DNA from 4 places in the Bradyrhizobium sp. CCBAU 53421 genome. Region 3 is predicted to be linked to each of the others. Evidence: riboswitches for the same ligand, from Rfam matches in the RefSeq annotation. Region 3 holds a riboswitch; each other region holds the start of a gene.

Region 1 (4,077 bases), 3.8 Mb from region 3:
GCGAATTGCAGATCGGGATCGCGCTCACCAGGCGACTTGAAGCTCACGACACCCGCAAGCAGGCGGCCGTCGACTTCCGGCAGCACCACATGCATCGCGAGATCGCCGGGCGACAGGCCGCGCAGCGACGAGGCCCAATCCTCGCGCCGCGCCGTGGACAGCGCGACCTGGAATACCGGACATGATGCGGCCTCGAATGGCGTCGTGCCGTCGTCACCGGCCGCGGAGAACGCGGTCGCATTGACGATGGCGGCCGGCGGGCGTTGCGCCAACTGAGCGCGCATCCAATCGGTCACGCCCGCCGCCTTCAACGAGGTGACGAACACGCCGTGGGCATCGAATCCGTTCTCGCGCAGCGCATCGATCAGCGCATCGACCGGCGCCATGTCGCCGGCCGCGAGATAGGAGCGATAGAAGGTCACCAGCACAAGCGGCCGGCCATCCGCTGCGGGCAGCGCCGCGACGGCACCGCGCCGGGAATCGTAGACGCCGATCTCCGGAAGATCGATCTCGCCGACGACAGGTCCGGCATAAAGTCCGGACGCCAGCGCCAGTTGCGCGATCACGGCCTGCGCGGCGACGGGGCCGCCCTTGTCGCACAGCACCTTCAGCCGACGCAGCGTCGAGACCGGCAAGGTCGAGAATTCATCGAGCCGCAAATCGTCGCGGCCGTCGGCCGGCAGCACCACCAGGGCGATGCCGCGTTCCTTCGCCAGCCGATGCACCGCGGCCAGCCCGTATGACCAATAAGGTTCGCCACCGATCAGCCGCACCAGGATGCCGCGCGCGTGCGACAGCGTCCGTTCGATATAGGTGTCGACCGACAGCGGATGGCGCAGCTCCGCGAGATTGGCGAGCCGCAGCGACGGCAAAGCGGCGCGGCCTCGCCGCCAGCCGGCCGCGAACGCCGCGAGATCACTGTCGGAAAACGACAACACCACGAGATCGGCCGGATCCTGGCCGAGGTCCCTTGGCGTCGCGGTCTCCTCAAGGCCGCGGCTCTCGCGGAAGACGACGTGCATCAGACACCAAGCCGAGCCCTGATCGCAGCTTCGTCGATATCGCCGTGTTCGCCGATCACGACGAGCTTTGACTGCCTTGCCCGCACGCCCCAGGGCATGTCGAATTGATGCCTGACGCGCTCGCCGACCGATTGCACCAATAGCCGCATCGGCTTGCCTTCGACCGCGATGTAGCCCTTGGCGCGCAGCACGTTCTGTTCGCGTGCCAGTCCCTTGATCGATGCGACCAGCGCATCGACGTCCGAGACCTCGGGAAGGTCGATCACCACGGAATTGAAATCATTGTGCTCGTGCTCATCCTCACCGTCATGGTGCGAGGGGCGCGATGCGAGGTCATCCTCTGCCGCAGCCTCGAGGCCCAGGATCACGCGGGCGTCGATCGCGCCGTCGACGACGGGCAGCATCGGCACCTCGCGCGGCATCTCCGCCGCGATCACGGCCTTGGCCGCACTGATCCCTTGGGCACCCGCGAGATCGGCCTTGGTCAGCAGCACGATATCGGCGCAGGCGATCTGGTCCTCGAACACCTCCGACAGCGGCGTCTCGTGATCGATATTGTCATCAGCCGCGCGCTGGGCGTCGACCGCCGCGGGATCAGGCGCAAAGCGCCCGGCGGCGACGGCCTCGGCGTCGGCCAACGCGACCACGCCGTCGACCGTGATCCGCGAACGAATCTCCGGCCAGTCGAACGCTTTCAGCAGCGGCTTTGGCAGCGCGAGGCCGGATGTCTCGATCACGATGTGATCGGGCTTCACCGGGCGTGCGAGCAGCTGCTCCATCGCCGGGATGAAATCGTCGGCGACGGTGCAGCAGATGCAGCCATTGGCGAGCTCGACGATGTTCTCGGTCGGGCAATTGGCATCCGCACACGACTTCAGGATCTCGCCGTCGACGCCTTCGCTACCGAATTCGTTCACCAGCACCGCGAGCTTCTTGCCGTTGGCATTGCGGATCAGATGCTGGATCAGCGTCGTCTTGCCGGACCCGAGAAAGCCGGTCACGACGGTGACCGGAACCTTGGCGAGCGTGGTCATTCTGCGGCCTCCGGCACGACGGGAAGAGGTGGAATGCGGGCAAGCGACTGCTTGCGGAAGATTTCGGGACGGCTGCGCCACGGCACGATGCCGTCAGGCGCCGCGGCATAGGCGGTAGCGCCGGCAATCACATCCCTGGCATGATCGGCGGAGAGGCGGCCGTAGACATAGGACCACCGCCCCGGCGCACTGAGCGCGACCGAGCAGCCCTGGCTACAGGCCGACAAGCATTCGACGGGAACCAGATTGACGCTATCGGGCACGCCGGCGTCGACAATTGCGGCATGCAGGCGCGCACCGGGCGCGGTCTCGCCTTCGGCCAGCGTCTGGCCGGCGCGGCAGGTGATGCAGACATGAAGTGTAACGCTCATCGCCCTTCCTGGATTGACTGCGGGAAGCGATGAGGCACACGAACCTGACGTGAACAGGCCCGTTCCCCGTCGCGGAACACCCCGTCCGCCGGTCTCAAACACACTGCGTCGGCAGGTCTCCCGGCTTGCGGAGCGGGATTTCTCCCTTGATGCCCACCTTCCCGACTCCATCAGGGAATCAGTGGCTTGGGCATCTCTCCGGTCACGGTCGCGGGGGCGGCTACGCTTCGGGCAAACCTTGCGGTCAGAGCCCTATCGCATTCCCTCTTCGCCTGTCGTAGGACAGGAACCAACGCGGGCCCACCATTCGTCCAAGCCTCGCACTTGTCAAGCCGAAGGAACGTGATGATTTCTGATGGAAACGACGCTGAAGACGGCGCCGTTGGCACCGACCCTTCATTGGATGCGCGCCATGCGGCCAAGATGGCGAAAAAGAAGGTCGCCCGCGACAAGATCATGGCGACCAAGAGCGGTGACAAGGGCCTGATCATCGTTCATACCGGCGCCGGTAAAGGAAAATCCTCCTCCGCCTTCGGCATGATCGTGCGCTGCGTCGCGCACGGCTTTCCCTGCGCGGTGGTACAGTTCATCAAGGGCGCCTGGGATACCGGCGAGCGCCGCCTGCTCACCGGGCATTTCGGCGATCTCTGTCAATTCCATGCGATGGGCGAAGGTTTTACCTGGGAGACGCAGGATCGCGCCCGCGATATCGCGGCAGCGCAAGCCGGCTGGGAAAAAGCCAAGCAGCTGATCGCGGATCCGAGCTTGCGGATGGTCGTGCTCGACGAGATCAACATCGCGCTGCGCTACGACTATCTGGCGATCGCCGATGTTGTCGACTTCCTGACCAATTCGAAGCCGCCGATGACGCATGTCGTGCTCACTGGGCGTAACGCCAAGGACGAGTTGATCGAGATCGCCGATCTGGTCACCGAGATGACGCTGGTGAAGCACCCCTTCCGCTCCGGCATCAAGGCGCAACCGGGCGTCGAGTTCTGATAGACATCACCATGGCGCGCGCATTGATGATTCAGGGAGCCGGTTCGGATGTGGGCAAGTCGCTCATCGTCGCCGGCCTCGCGCGTGCCGCGAGACGACGCGGCCTGCGCGTGCTGCCGTTCAAGCCGCAGAACATGTCGAATAATGCCGCCGTGACCGTCGACGGCGGCGAGATCGGGCGCGCGCAGGCGCTGCAGGCGCTCGCTGCCGGCGTCGAGCCGCATACCGACATGAACCCGGTGCTGCTGAAGCCGGAAACCGATGTCGGCGCGCAGGTCATCGTGCACGGCAAGCGGATTGCGACCGCCCGCGCGCGCGAATATGCGGGCATGAAACCATCGCTGATGGGCGCGGTGCTGGAGAGCTTTGCGCGCCTGAAGGCGCGCGCCGACCTCGTGCTGGTCGAAGGCGCCGGCAGCCCCGCCGAGGTCAATCTGCGCCAGTCCGATATCGCCAATATGGGCTTTGCGCGGAGGGCCGACGTGCCCGTGGTGCTGGTTGGCGACATCGACCGCGGCGGCGTGATCGCGCAGCTCGTCGGCATCAAGACGGTGATCGACCCCGATGATGCCGCGATGATCCACGGCTTCGTCATCAACAAATTCCGCGGTGATCCCTCGCTGTTCGACGACGGCTACCGCCTGATCGAGG
Region 2 (4,077 bases), 1.9 Mb from region 3:
CCAAAGTGCGGGCGAGTACGAAGGCACCTGCCGTCGACTAGCTTGCAAACGAGATGGGAGAAATTGCGTTGCGGGTAGATTTTTCGCGTATTAATCGGTCTAAAGCTATATTCTATGATATTTATGCTTCTGATGATCCGAGGGCATATTTCTCAATCCTCGGAGACTTGGATTATATGATCCCGGACGTCTCTGAGCCGGTTGTGCGCCAGATCCTGGCAGCGAAAGCTTCCGCAACCGGCCTTAAGCCCGTCGTGCTCGATGTTGGATGTTCATACGGCATCAACGCAGCGGTGCATCGCTTTCCGCTGACCTTCGGAGGCTTGCGTCACCGCTACGCCCGGCGTGAGATGAGGGCGATCAGTTCTGAGACGCTGGTGAGTCTCGATCGCAGTTTTTATGCAGCCTGGCCTGATGTCGGGTTGGCGCGCTTTATCGGCCTCGATGTGTCGGCACGGGCGATCAGCTATGCAAAGAGTGTTGGCCTCTTGGAGCAGGGCATCGTCGCTGACCTTGAAAAGGAGGCGCTATCGACGGACAGCGCGCGCATTCTCCGCTCCGTGGATGTTATCATGTCAACCGGATGCATCGGCTACGTTACCGAGAAGACGTTCAGCGAGATTCTCGATGCGACAGAGAAGCAACCATGGATCATCTCCTTCGTGCTACGAATGTTCCCATTTGAATCTTTGGCCGAGGCGTTTGCAAAGCGTGGTCTTGTGACAGAACGTCTTACCGGCGTGACGTTCATCCAGCGTCGCTTTCGCGATGCTGAAGAGTTTGAAAGTTGTTTGGCCAGCTTGGCGGCCCTAGGTGTGGATGCGACCGGCCTCGAATCAGAGGGGCTGTTTCATGCCGATCTGATCTTGTCTCGCCCAGAGGCGGATGCACGGGCCACGCCTCTGGAAGACGTTGTCACCGTCGCCAGCGGCAGGGGACGTCCGATTGGACCCCGTTACGTTCATGTTGAAAGCGACGAGGGCTTGCAGGTTGCGCTGGAGCCCTGACAGTTAAGGACCACAGTGCAGCGCGCGAGTCCTTCGGCGCTGGATCAATACGTCGAAAAACAAAGCCATTCTGGTCGAAGGCGTGCCAGAGCCGACGTTGTTCGCCGACGATGGATAACGACTTCGTCCAGATGCCATTTGTCGCCGCGAGCGGGGAGCGCTGCGATTCAAATCTAAGAGCGCCTTGCCGCCGAATTCCCTCTCCAATGACGCGCGGTTTCATAGATCGCATCAATGCGACACGTGGGCCAGAATTTCCTCGACTATGCGCAAACTCGACGGAAACTGGAAAGGCGGCCCAACGGCATCTCCAATCATCTGGAGCGAAAGTGACAGCGGCGATAGCGTGGTCCGGGCGATCGGTATGTTTTTGCCTTCTAAATCTCGATCTCTCCAGTTGACGGTCCGGGCGAGTAGTGCCTATCTGTAGCCAGTCACGGTCTTCCGCCCCCCACACCTTGTAGGTCGGAAGCTAAGAGGGAACCCGGTGCGCCAAAACGGCAACTCCGGGGCTGCCCCCGCAACTGAGAGCGGCGAGCGGTTGTCATCATGGTCACTGGCGCGACACAGCGCCGGGAAGGCCGACGGCCGCAGTGACCCGCGAGCCAGGAGACCTGCCGCGACCGAACGAAAGTCCTCGGGCGGGGTGCCCCGGTGGGTCGCTTGCAGCCGGGGACATTTGCCCGGATTCCTCGCAAGTTGTCCGCGCGGCCCGCGCCTCACATCGCGGGGTTGCCGATGTCGCCGTCTTACAATTTCGATCAGGAGGGTCATCTCATTGAGCCGTCGCATGTGCGGGCGGGACCAGCGCAGGCAAGGCCTAGCCCGCCTGAGTTGTGTCGTGTCTTGCCATCGCCGGCTCCGCTGCCGCGCCCCCTTGCGCCATCGCCAAGGCCGGCCGATCTCAAGCTCGATCGGACGCGCGACGACCTGTTGACGCCGTTCGGCAAGCTGACGGTGACCGACCGTTATCTGCTCGCCGGCGAATTGCTCCAGGACATGTTCGCGCGGGTGTCTTGCGCCTTCGCGGATGATGTTGCGCATGCCCAACGTCTCTATGATGCGATGTCTCGGCTGTGGTTCATGCCGGCCACACCGGTGCTGTCCAACGGCGGCACCACGCGCGGTCTGCCGATCTCATGCTTCCTTAACTCGGTGTCGGACTCGCTCGAAGGCATCGTCGACACCTGGAACGAGAATGTCTGGCTTGCCTCTAACGGCGGCGGCATCGGCACCTACTGGGGCAACGTTCGCTCGATCGGCGAGAAGGTGAAGGGCGGCGTTACCTCAGGTATCATCCCGTTCATCCACGTCATGGACGGCCTGACATTGGCGATCAGCCAGGGCTCGTTGCGGCGCGGCTCTGCGGCGGTCTATCTCGATATCCACCATCCCGAGATCGAGGAGTTCCTCGAGATCCGCAAGGCGTCCGGCGACTTCAACCGCAAGAGTCTCAACCTGCACCACGGGATCAGCGTTACCGACGCGTTCATGCGTGCCGTGGGCGCCGGCACCGCGTTCGCTCTGCGCAGCCCGAAGACCAACGATGTCATCCGCGAGATCGACGCCCGGCAGCTGTGGCAACGCATCCTGGAGAACCGGCTTCAGACCGGCGAGCCTTATCTGTTGTTTATTGACACCGTCAACCGGTCGCTCCCCAAGCACCAGCGCGAGCTCGGCCTCAAGGTCTCTACCTCCAACCTGTGCAGCGAAATTACCCTGCCGACCGGCATCGATCATCGCGACGAGGACCGCACCGCGGTGTGCTGCCTGTCGTCGCTCAACCTCGAGACCTGGGACCAGTGGAATGAGAAGCCAAGCTTCATCGAGGACGTCATGCGCTTCCTCGACAACGTGCTGACCCACTTCATCACGGTGGCGCCGGACGGCATGAAGCGTGCCCGCTACGCCGCCTTGCGTGAGCGCTCCGTCGGCCTCGGCGTCATGGGTTTCCATTCGTTCCTGCAGTCCAAGGGCATTCCGATGGAAAGTGTCGTGGCCAAGTCGTTCAATCTGAACATGTTCCGGAAAATCCGTCGCGATGCCGACGCGGCATCCGTGACGCTCGCGCGCGAGCGTGGGCCGTGCCCGGATGCACTGGAACGCGGTGTGATGGCGCGCTTCAGCCATAAGATCGCGATCGCGCCAACCGCCTCGATCAGCATCATCTGCGGCGGGACCAGCGCTTGCGTCGAGCCGATTCCGGCCAACATCTACACCCATAAGACCTTGTCCGGTGCCATCTCGGTGCGGAATCCGCATCTCGCCAAGCTGCTGGCCGCCAAGGGCGCAGATACTTCGGCAACTTGGCAGTCGATCATCGCGCACGAGGGTTCCGTCGCTCATCTCGACATCCTGTCGGAGCACGAGAAAGCGGTCTTTCGCACCGCCTTCGAAATCGACCAGCGCTGGATCGTCGAGCTAGCCGCCGACCGCGCCGCGTTCATTTGTCAGAGTCAGTCGATTAACCTCTATCTGCCGGCTGACGTCGATAAGTGGGACCTCCACATGCTGCATTGGACGGCATGGAAGCGCGGGGTGAAGAGCCTCTACTACTGCCGTTCAAAATCGATCTCGCGGGCGGCGTTCGCCGGCAACATCGCTGACGGCGACAAGGCGGCGCGGCCGCAGCCGGCGCAGCGGCGCGCTGACTATGAGGAGTGCCTCGCATGTCAGTGATCGATCTCTCATCCGTCGATCCACGCACACTGATCGGCAAACGGCGCGTCGGCCTCCTCGACTCGACTGGCAGCTATGACGTCGATCGCTACGCCTGGGCTTACGAGTTCTGGAAGCGCCAGCAGTAGACCCATTGGATGGGCGAGGAAGTGCCGCTTGGTGCCGACCTGAAAGATTGGGCGTCGGACCACGTTACCGACAGCGAGCGCGCTGCTCACTCAGATCTTCCGTTTCTTCACTCAATCGGACATCGAAGTCGGCGATAACTATCTTAGGCGCTACATCCCGATCTTCCAGCCGCTCACCATCCAGATGATGATGGCGGCCTTCACCAATATGGAGACGGTCCACATCGACGCCTATGCGCTGCTGCTCAAAACGCTCGGCATGC
Region 3 (4,077 bases):
CAGCACCAGCACATGATCGGCAAACCGCGCCGCGAGCCCGAGATCGTGCGTCACCACGACGACCAACACGCCGGTGTCGGCGACGTTGCGCAGCTTCTGCATCACGTCGATCTGGTGGCGCGGATCGAGCGAGGCGGTCGGCTCGTCGGCGAGGATCACCGGCGCCTCCACCGCCAGCACCCGGGCCAGCGCGACGCGGCTGCGCTCGCCGCCGGAGAGCTCGGTGACGCGGCGATCGCTGAACGCGGTGACGTCGACCGCCTGCATCGCCCGCAGCACCGCCTCGATATCCTTCGGCGACAGCCGCGCCGGATCGGTCGCGCCATGCGGATAGCGGCCTAGCGCGACGATATCGCGCGCCGGCAGCGGCCAGTGCACCATATGCCCTTGCGGCAGATAGGCGAAGCGCCTGGCGCGCTCGCGCAGCGGCAGCGACGCCAATGTGTCGCCGCCGATCCGGATCTCGCCGTCGGACGGAATCAGCCCGGCCAACGCACGCAGCAGCGTGGTCTTGCCGGCGCCGTTCGGCCCGACCAGCGCGACCAGATGACCGGCTGCCAGCGACAGCGAGACATCGTGCAGCACCTTGCGGCTGCCGAGCGAGGCGTTGAGCGCGGTGGCGGAGAGCAGCGTCATGCCACGCCTCCGCCGAGCGCGCGGCGTTCGCGCATGATGAGGTAAAGGAAGAACGGCACGCCGATGATCGAGGTCAGCACGCCGACCTTGATGTCCGAGGTCTGGGGGATGATGCGCACCGCGATATCGGCCGCGAGCAGCAGTGCCGAACCGGCGAGCGCGCTCGGCACCAGGAGCCGCGCCGGATCGTGACCGATCAGAGGACGCATCAGATGCGGCGCGACGAGGCCGATGAAGCCGATCGTGCCGGTCACCGCCACCGCGCCGCCGACGCCGAGCGCAACACCCGTGATCACGAGGAGCCGCAGCCGCCCGACATCGACGCCGAGGCTCTGCGCGGCTTCCTCACCGAGCGTCAGCGCGCGGAACGCGCTCGCCTGGCTGAGCAGGACGGCAGCACCCGCGATGATGAAGGGCAGCGCCAGCGCCACGTGCTGGAAGCTGCGGTCTTCCAGCGAGCCGAGCAGCCAGAATGCGATCTCCAGCACCACGAAGGGATTGCTGGAGAGATTCATCACCAGCGCCGTCGCAGCCCCGGCAAAGCTCGAGATCGCAAGCCCGGCGAGGATCAGGATCAACAGCCCGGCATTGCGGCCGGCGATCGCGAGCAGCGCGAACACCGAGCCGAACGCGGCGATGATCGCCACCACCGGCAGTGCGTAGGAGCGGACATCGGCAAGGCCAAGCGCGATCACCAGCACCGCGCCGAATGCCGCCGATTGCGGCGCGCCGAACAGCGACGGCGAGGCCAGCGGATTGCGCAGCAGGCCCTGCAGCGCCGCGCCTGACAGCCCGAGGATACCGCCGATCGCGAACGCCAGGATGGTGCGCGGCAGCCGGATCTCGCGCACGATCACCTGCGCCACGTCGCTGCCGCCGCCGAACAGCGCCTCGATCACCGCAAGCGGCGACAGCCGCACCGGCCCGACGCCGAGCGAGATCACGCACAGCAGGACCACGAGCGCGAGCAGCGCCGCGGTGGCGCTCCACCGGCGCCGCGCCGCGACCTCGGCCGCCAAGGCAAAATCCCGCACGCTCATCCAATCCATGCTCTTACAGCGATCGCCGTGGCAGACAAGCGACACCCGACAAAAACCGTGGTCCCCCTGGCCGCCGCCCGACCGCCGCCGGATTGACTTTGCCGACCGGCCGAACCCTAGATGACCATGACGGTTCTTTCATGAGATGAAAAGGGAATGCGGTGCGGGGAGACTTCCCCAATGCCGCGGCTGCCCCCGCAACTGTATGCGGTGAATCCTTCGTCACAGGCCACTGGGAATCTCGGTCCTGGGAAGGCGACGAAGGGTAACGACCCGCGAGCCAGGAGACCTGCCGTCAGCCGTGGTCACACGCGAAGATGCCGGTCGGGGAGTACAGGCATGAGCTTCACCTGATGCTGCAAGCACGATGGTGAGACTGGTTCGCGGTGACGTGCCACTGACGTCACCGAGGTCTCGCTTCATGTTCTCCCTCCCTCCGCATCGGCGCCGCCGCGCGCTTCTGCTCGCGTCGACGATGATCGCGCCGACAATCATCATCTCCACCGCGCGGGCGCAGCAGGCGCCCTCTCCCGATCAGCTGCCGGCCATCGAAGTCACCCGGCCGAACGACCAGAATTTCACCCGCGCCAGGCCGGCCGCTGACGAGGCGCCGGCGCCGCGCCGCCCGGCGCCGGGCACCCCGCAAGGCAACAATGTAGGCAGCGGAGCCGGATCGAACACGACAGGGACTGGAGCAGCCTCCGGAACTGGCGGCACTGGCGGCGGCCGCCAGTTCGCCGGCATCGTCGGCTCCTCCTCGGCCGTGATCACCGCCGACGACATCGCGCATTCGCCATCGCAATCGCTGCCCGAGATTCTCGCGCAGGTGCCGGGCGTCCAGCTGCAATCGCTCTATGGCGGCCCGAACGGCGCCAAAACCTCGGTCGACCTGCGCGGCTTCGGCGCATTCGCCTCCGACAACACCCTGTTCCTGCTCAACGGCCGCCGCCTCAACGACGTCGACAAGGCCGGCTTCGATCTCACCACGATCCCGCTGGATTCGATCGAGCGCATCGAGATCACCCGCGGCAACACCGGCGCGGTGCTCTATGGCGACAATGCGGTCGGCGGCGTGGTCAACATCATCACCAAGACCGGCGCCGGCGGTCCGCCGGCCACGATGCGCGCCGAAGGTGGCTTTGGCTCGTTCAACACCCGCATGGCCGCGGTGTCCGCGGCGCTCAATTCCGGCCCGTGGTCGACCTCGTTCTACGGCAACGGCATCAAGTCCGACGGCTACCGCGTCAACAATGCGCTCGACCAGCGCAACGCCGTCGGCAACGTCAACTACACGACATCCGATCTCACCGCCTTCCTCACCGTCACCGGCAGCGACCAGAAGCTCGGCCTGCCCGGCGGGCGCCTAGTCGATCCGTCGATCGGCGTCAACGAGCTGCTCACCGATCGCAGAGGCGCGGCAACGCCGTTCGACTATGCCAATCAGCAGACCGCCAGCGTCACCGCCGGCTTCACCAAGACGCTGATCAACGGCGTCGACCTCATCGTCGACGGCGGCTGGCGGCAGCGCGAGACGCAAAGCGGTTTCTTCGGCACCGTGCCGACCATCAACTTCGCCTCGACCTACAATGACGCGGCGCTCGAAACCTGGTCAATCACGCCACGCCTCAGCGTCAAGAACGTCATGCTCGGCATGCCGTCGACGATCCTGACCGGCATCGACCATTACGATTCGACCTTCCGCGAGGCGCGCGGCGCCTATCGGGGCGTCGATCCCTATCACATCTACAATATCGAGCAGCAGACCGTGGCCGGATACTGGCAGCATACGCTGGGCCTGCTGCCGACGACCGATTTCTCTTACGGTGCGCGCGTGCAAAACACGAGCGTCTCGGCGCGCGATCGATACGATCCGAATGCGCCGTTTGCCTTCGACACGCAGGCGGCACCGCTCGACAGCAACGAGACCCAATACGCACTGCATGTCGGCGCCGAGCATCGCTTCACCGACACCTTCTCGGTGTTCGGCCGTGCCGCGCGCGCCTTCCGCACGCCCGACGTCGACGAGCGCGTGGCATCAGGGCCGGCGTTCGATCCCGTGACCTTCGCCCCGATCCCGCAGAACTTCCAGCTCAAGACCCAGACGTCGCAGGACGTCGAGGGCGGCTTCCGGGTCAGGACCAATCTGTTTCAGGTGCAGACCAGCGTCTATCTGATGGATCTGGAGAACGAGATCCATTTCAACCCGGTGCTGTTCTACAACGTCAACCTCGATCCCACCCGCCGCTACGGCAGCGAGACCAGCGCCTCGCTCCGGGTGAGCGACAGCGTCACCCTGCGCGGCGGCATGGCGATCACCCGCGCGGTGTTCCGCGAAGGCATCTGGGCCGGCAACGACGTGCCGCTGGTGTCGCGCACCACCGGCAATCTCGGCGTGACCTGG
Region 4 (4,077 bases), 2.6 Mb from region 3:
CAAACGACCAGTTCAAGATCGTCACTGGTCCGGTCAACATCGCCTTCATCGGCTTCTCGGTTAGCGATTGCGCGTACCGCCACCAACCCACAGTGATCGGTCTCGGCCGTGAGACATCGCCAAACAAGATCGGCGGCCGGACACAGCGCGAACCATAGGATTGTACCCAGCCGTTTTTGGTAAATGCGAAGCCGGCGAGTTGTTCGCCGAAGTACTGCACCATGTCATTGCGCTCAAACTCGCCGTGCACGAGCACGTCCAGGCCAATGTCCTCCTGCCAACGTACGGCACGGGCAGTCTCTTCCTTGAGGAACTCGTCGTATTGTCCGTCGCTCATCGCGCCTCGCGCGTGTGCTGCGCGGGCATTGCGGACCTCCGCAGTCTGCGGAAACGATCCGATCGTCGTGGTAGGAAACGCCGGTAGTTTGAAGCGCTTGCGCTGGATCTCGGCACGACTGGCAAATGGACTGGCGCGCCGGCGCGTGGTCTGGTTCATCGCTCTCATCCGGACGGCGACACCGGCATCTTGGATCTTTGGCGAAGTCCCACGATTGGTGGTGACGCGCTCCGATTCCGCAAGAGCGCCGGCAACATTCTGATCACCCGCAAGAGCGCGCGCCAAGGTCGCAAGGTCGCGAATCTTCTGAACCGAGAATGCAAGCCAACTCTTGACGTCTGAAGCGAGCTCCGTCTCGAGTTCAACATCGACCGGCACGTGAAGCAGCGAACAGGAGGGAGCGATTTGTATGCGATCCTTGCCGAGCTTCGCGATAGCGGGATCGAGCCGCTGGCGCAGTGCCGACAAATTCGTTCGCCACACATTGCGGCCGTCTATCGCGCCGAGTGACACGACAAGATCACTTCGCTTGGCGGTAATGATCTGGCCCAATAACGCTGGCGCCCGAACCAGGTCGACGTGCAGCCCGGCGACAGGCAGGCGCAAGGCGGTGGGAAGATTGTCGCCGAGGCCACCGAAATAGCTGGCGACCATGATCTTGATGGCCGGCCCTTCCTTGGCGAGCCGGTCATAGGCATGTAGCAAGGATTTTCTTGATTCCTCATCCAGATCAAGAACCAGGCAGGGCTCGTCGAACTGAACCCAATTTGCCCCACGTTTGGCCAATTCCTGCAGAACCTCGATATAAACCTGTAGCAGGTCATCCAGTAGTGACAGTGGCTGGAACGCAGGATCAGCACTCTTGCCTAGCTTTAGGAATGTGACCGGGCCGATCAGGACAGGGCGAGTCTGAAAGCCAAGGGCCTTGGCTTCCTCATACTCCTCGATAGGCTTGCGAGAGGACAGCCTGAAAGTCTGTCCGCGGTGAAATTCCGGGACCATGTAATGGTAGTTGGTGTCGAACCACTTGGTCATCTCCTGCGCGGGTGCGCCATCGCCGCGAGATCCGTGGCCGCAACTCGCACCCCGGCTGTCGTATTGTGAACCGCGTGCCATGGCGAAATACGTCTTGAGGGAAACGGGCTCGGCTTTCGAGGCGTAGACTTCCGGGATGGCGCCGACCATGACACTGGTGTCGAGCACGTGATCGTACAGCGAGAAGTCGTTCGACGGAATGACGGTGACACCGAGGGACTTCTGGCGCGCCCAGTTCGCAGCACGTAGGCCGGCCGCATCCTCGAGCAACTGCTGTTCGCTGGTTCTTCCGGCCCAATAGCTTTCGAGTGCAAATTTGAGCTCGCGCCTTGGACCGATGCGCGGCGTTCCGAGCGTGGCAACCGGAAGTGAGAGAAGAGACATAGCGCTAACCCCGGGTTGGGGGCAAAGGCCATGGCGGACGCAGGCAGGAGAAGTCGCCCGAGCGACGGCTGCTTAGCGCACCACCGGGACACCCCGCCCGTGGATGAACATATTGTCGGGGCAGGTCTCCTGGCTCGCGGGTCATTGCTGCTGTCCGGCCTTCCCGAAGCCGCGCGGGCTTCAGTGATTGGACAGTGGCTCGCCGCTCACAGTTGCGGGGCAGCGCCGGCATTGGCACCGGCTTCCCTCTTAGCTCCGGATCAAATGGAAACCGGAGAACCTCGACGACTTGGATTATCGGCAAGAGAACTCGGCCGTCAACCTCTCAAATTGGTGCTGCGGCCTCTTACGCGAATGACGTTCCAAGGCCACTCTTGATCGCGACGTGGACGCCACTCTCGAATCATAAGATATCGGAATGGCCATCTCGAAGGCGCGTGGCGTCGGGCGGCGTGTCAGATCTATGGAAGAGACGACGCGGCCTGCAGGATGAAGGTACCACGCCGAGTTGGACGTTTTCATGCGGCCCGGCTTTCGAACGATTCATCGAGCACGCTTCGATGCGTCCTCCCTCTCCACCAATAACCATGGATCAGTGTCGAATAGGCGCAAGAGGTATGCGCTAAATCCAGCAGCGTGCTCAGCGAGCATGTCGATGTACGACCAGCCAATCCTGGTAGGCGTCAAGCTGATGTTTTGGTGATACTGGCCAAAGCAAGCATATTGAATCACCACAACCACAAGAGAGCCTCGCAATGAAAATGGCTGTTTGGAGCGCCCTCGGCGTCTTTGCTGCTGCCGTCTTTACTGTCGGTCTGTTCGGCTGGATGGCAAGGCCTTTTATGAGCCACCCCGTCAGACAGATGCTCTCGAAAGCGTTCAGTAATTCAAGCCGAAGCTAGCAAGACCTGAGGCTTCCCTCTTGCCGGTCGACACGGCTGCGTGGAAGCGCAGTTCCTCTAATGTTGACTGCAATGACGAGCAGGTAGACGACGGCCCATAACATTGCGCGAGCGGAGAATGCCACGTCTCGTCCGCCTGCTTGATCCGTGAAGTTCCTTAACGTCGATTCCAAATCGCTCGCCGCTGAAGGGCGGCTCCGCGTTGATGTAGGCCGCAAAGTGCCAAGCACAACAGGCTTGGGCGCCCTCGACATTCGTAGTAGCGGCGACGCCCCTGGATCACACGGATCGATGGCGGCATACCTGCTCCCAATTGTCGTCAAGACTCCGGCAGCAAGGCATTCGCCCGCACTGTCGAAGATTCAGTGCGTGATAAGAATCATTCACGGAAGTCGTGGCGAATAGGCTGTATGGTAACATTAGAACGTGCGCAGGTCGGTAAGTCGACAAAGACGGCACAAATCTGGCGCGAACTGCCGGTTATTGCCTGGCACGAAGAATGCAGGTCCTCGGCATGTCCAGGCTTCTCCTCCTGGGCAGGTCCAGCATTGCAAATTGAGGCTTTGGCTGACCACTGAAGTTAGCGGCGCGTGACATCGAGGGACGGCGCCTGCTCGTGCGGGACATCGGCAGGCGCCCGCGTCACGTTGCCGCTAACTTCTTGCGATCTGCGCATAGCACGTTGAGGAGGACGTCCCGCTTTGGAATTGACGTGTGGATGATAACTAGATGGGCCGGAAGCAATGAAGAAAATGCCTGGAAGACGCGTGCTTTGGTTCTGTATCGGTCGGTCGCTGATCTGCCTGGCCGGGCTGGCGGTGACGAGCAACAATGTTCGCGCCAACGACCACGCGCTTGTCGAAAGGGTCAAGTCAACGTGGCGAGCGCAAGATGGTGAGACTATAGAACAAATCATCTCCATGGTCTCGAAGGTGGCTCACTTTGTGCCTCGATCATGGGGAGTCGCCGAAGGAATTGACCGAACAGAGTATGTCTATTTTTCATGGACCAGGCACCCGGACAATAGATCAGACGAACAGTACGCTATCACTTGGAAGATCGCGACCGACGGGACGATTACACTTGCGTCGACATATGCAAAGCCGATTGAGTTGGGCTGGCGTGCCTTGGCGCTCTCGTTGATCGCCAGTGAAGTCACAGATGGCGAAAGGGACGCAAATCTTCACTTTCTGCATGATCCGGCCAACTTCAATTTCGTGACGACTGCGCAAGGCAAGCTCGGCAATCTTCTGCGGCACGGCCGCTGCCATATCATTGAACCCGTTGTAGTTGATTACGTGTCGAAACCGAATGACAAGCCGACCGAGAGGGGGGATCTGTGGCGCGTTCTGCTTTTGGTGAACTGTAAGATTCCAGGGCCCCATTATTTTACCCACAACGGCGTCATCGCTTTCGAGA

Evidence for each region. A riboswitch is a leader RNA that binds a small molecule or an ion and turns the genes downstream of it on or off. The one in region 3 is predicted to bind cobalamin.
Region 1: it holds a riboswitch for cobalamin, as region 3 does, so the genes downstream of both, XH92_RS29350 (DUF1636 domain-containing protein) here and XH92_RS03370 (TonB-dependent receptor) in region 3, are expected to answer to the same signal.
Region 2: it holds a riboswitch for cobalamin, as region 3 does, so the genes downstream of both, XH92_RS37490 (ribonucleoside-diphosphate reductase subunit alpha) here and XH92_RS03370 (TonB-dependent receptor) in region 3, are expected to answer to the same signal.
Region 4: it holds a riboswitch for cobalamin, as region 3 does, so the genes downstream of both, metE (5-methyltetrahydropteroyltriglutamate--homocysteine S-methyltransferase) here and XH92_RS03370 (TonB-dependent receptor) in region 3, are expected to answer to the same signal.

What each region holds. Positions count from the first base shown of each region.
Region 1 is NZ_CP030047.1:6,179,919-6,183,995, forward strand. It holds gene cobN (cobaltochelatase subunit CobN) at 1-1,022, opposite strand, end outside; gene cobW (cobalamin biosynthesis protein CobW) at 1,022-2,056, opposite strand; gene XH92_RS29350 (DUF1636 domain-containing protein) at 2,053-2,427, opposite strand; cobalamin riboswitch at 2,520-2,736, opposite strand; gene cobO (cob(I)yrinic acid a,c-diamide adenosyltransferase) at 2,773-3,426, shown strand; gene XH92_RS29360 (cobyric acid synthase) at 3,438-4,077, shown strand, end outside.
Region 2 is NZ_CP030047.1:8,073,148-8,077,224, reverse strand. It holds gene XH92_RS37495 (class I SAM-dependent methyltransferase) at 54-1,007, shown strand; cobalamin riboswitch at 1,428-1,644, shown strand; gene XH92_RS37490 (ribonucleoside-diphosphate reductase subunit alpha) at 1,854-3,686, shown strand; gene XH92_RS43455 (hypothetical protein) at 3,677-3,814, shown strand; gene XH92_RS37485 (ribonucleotide-diphosphate reductase subunit beta) at 3,861-4,077, shown strand, end outside.
Region 3 is NZ_CP030047.1:752,089-756,165, reverse strand. It holds gene XH92_RS03380 (ABC transporter ATP-binding protein) at 1-636, opposite strand, end outside; gene XH92_RS03375 (iron ABC transporter permease) at 633-1,676, opposite strand; cobalamin riboswitch at 1,790-1,988, shown strand; gene XH92_RS03370 (TonB-dependent receptor) at 2,152-4,077, shown strand, end outside.
Region 4 is NZ_CP030047.1:7,413,182-7,417,258, forward strand. It holds gene metE (5-methyltetrahydropteroyltriglutamate--homocysteine S-methyltransferase) at 1-1,756, opposite strand, end outside; cobalamin riboswitch at 1,858-2,055, opposite strand; gene XH92_RS34770 (nodulate formation efficiency C protein) at 3,402-4,077, shown strand, end outside.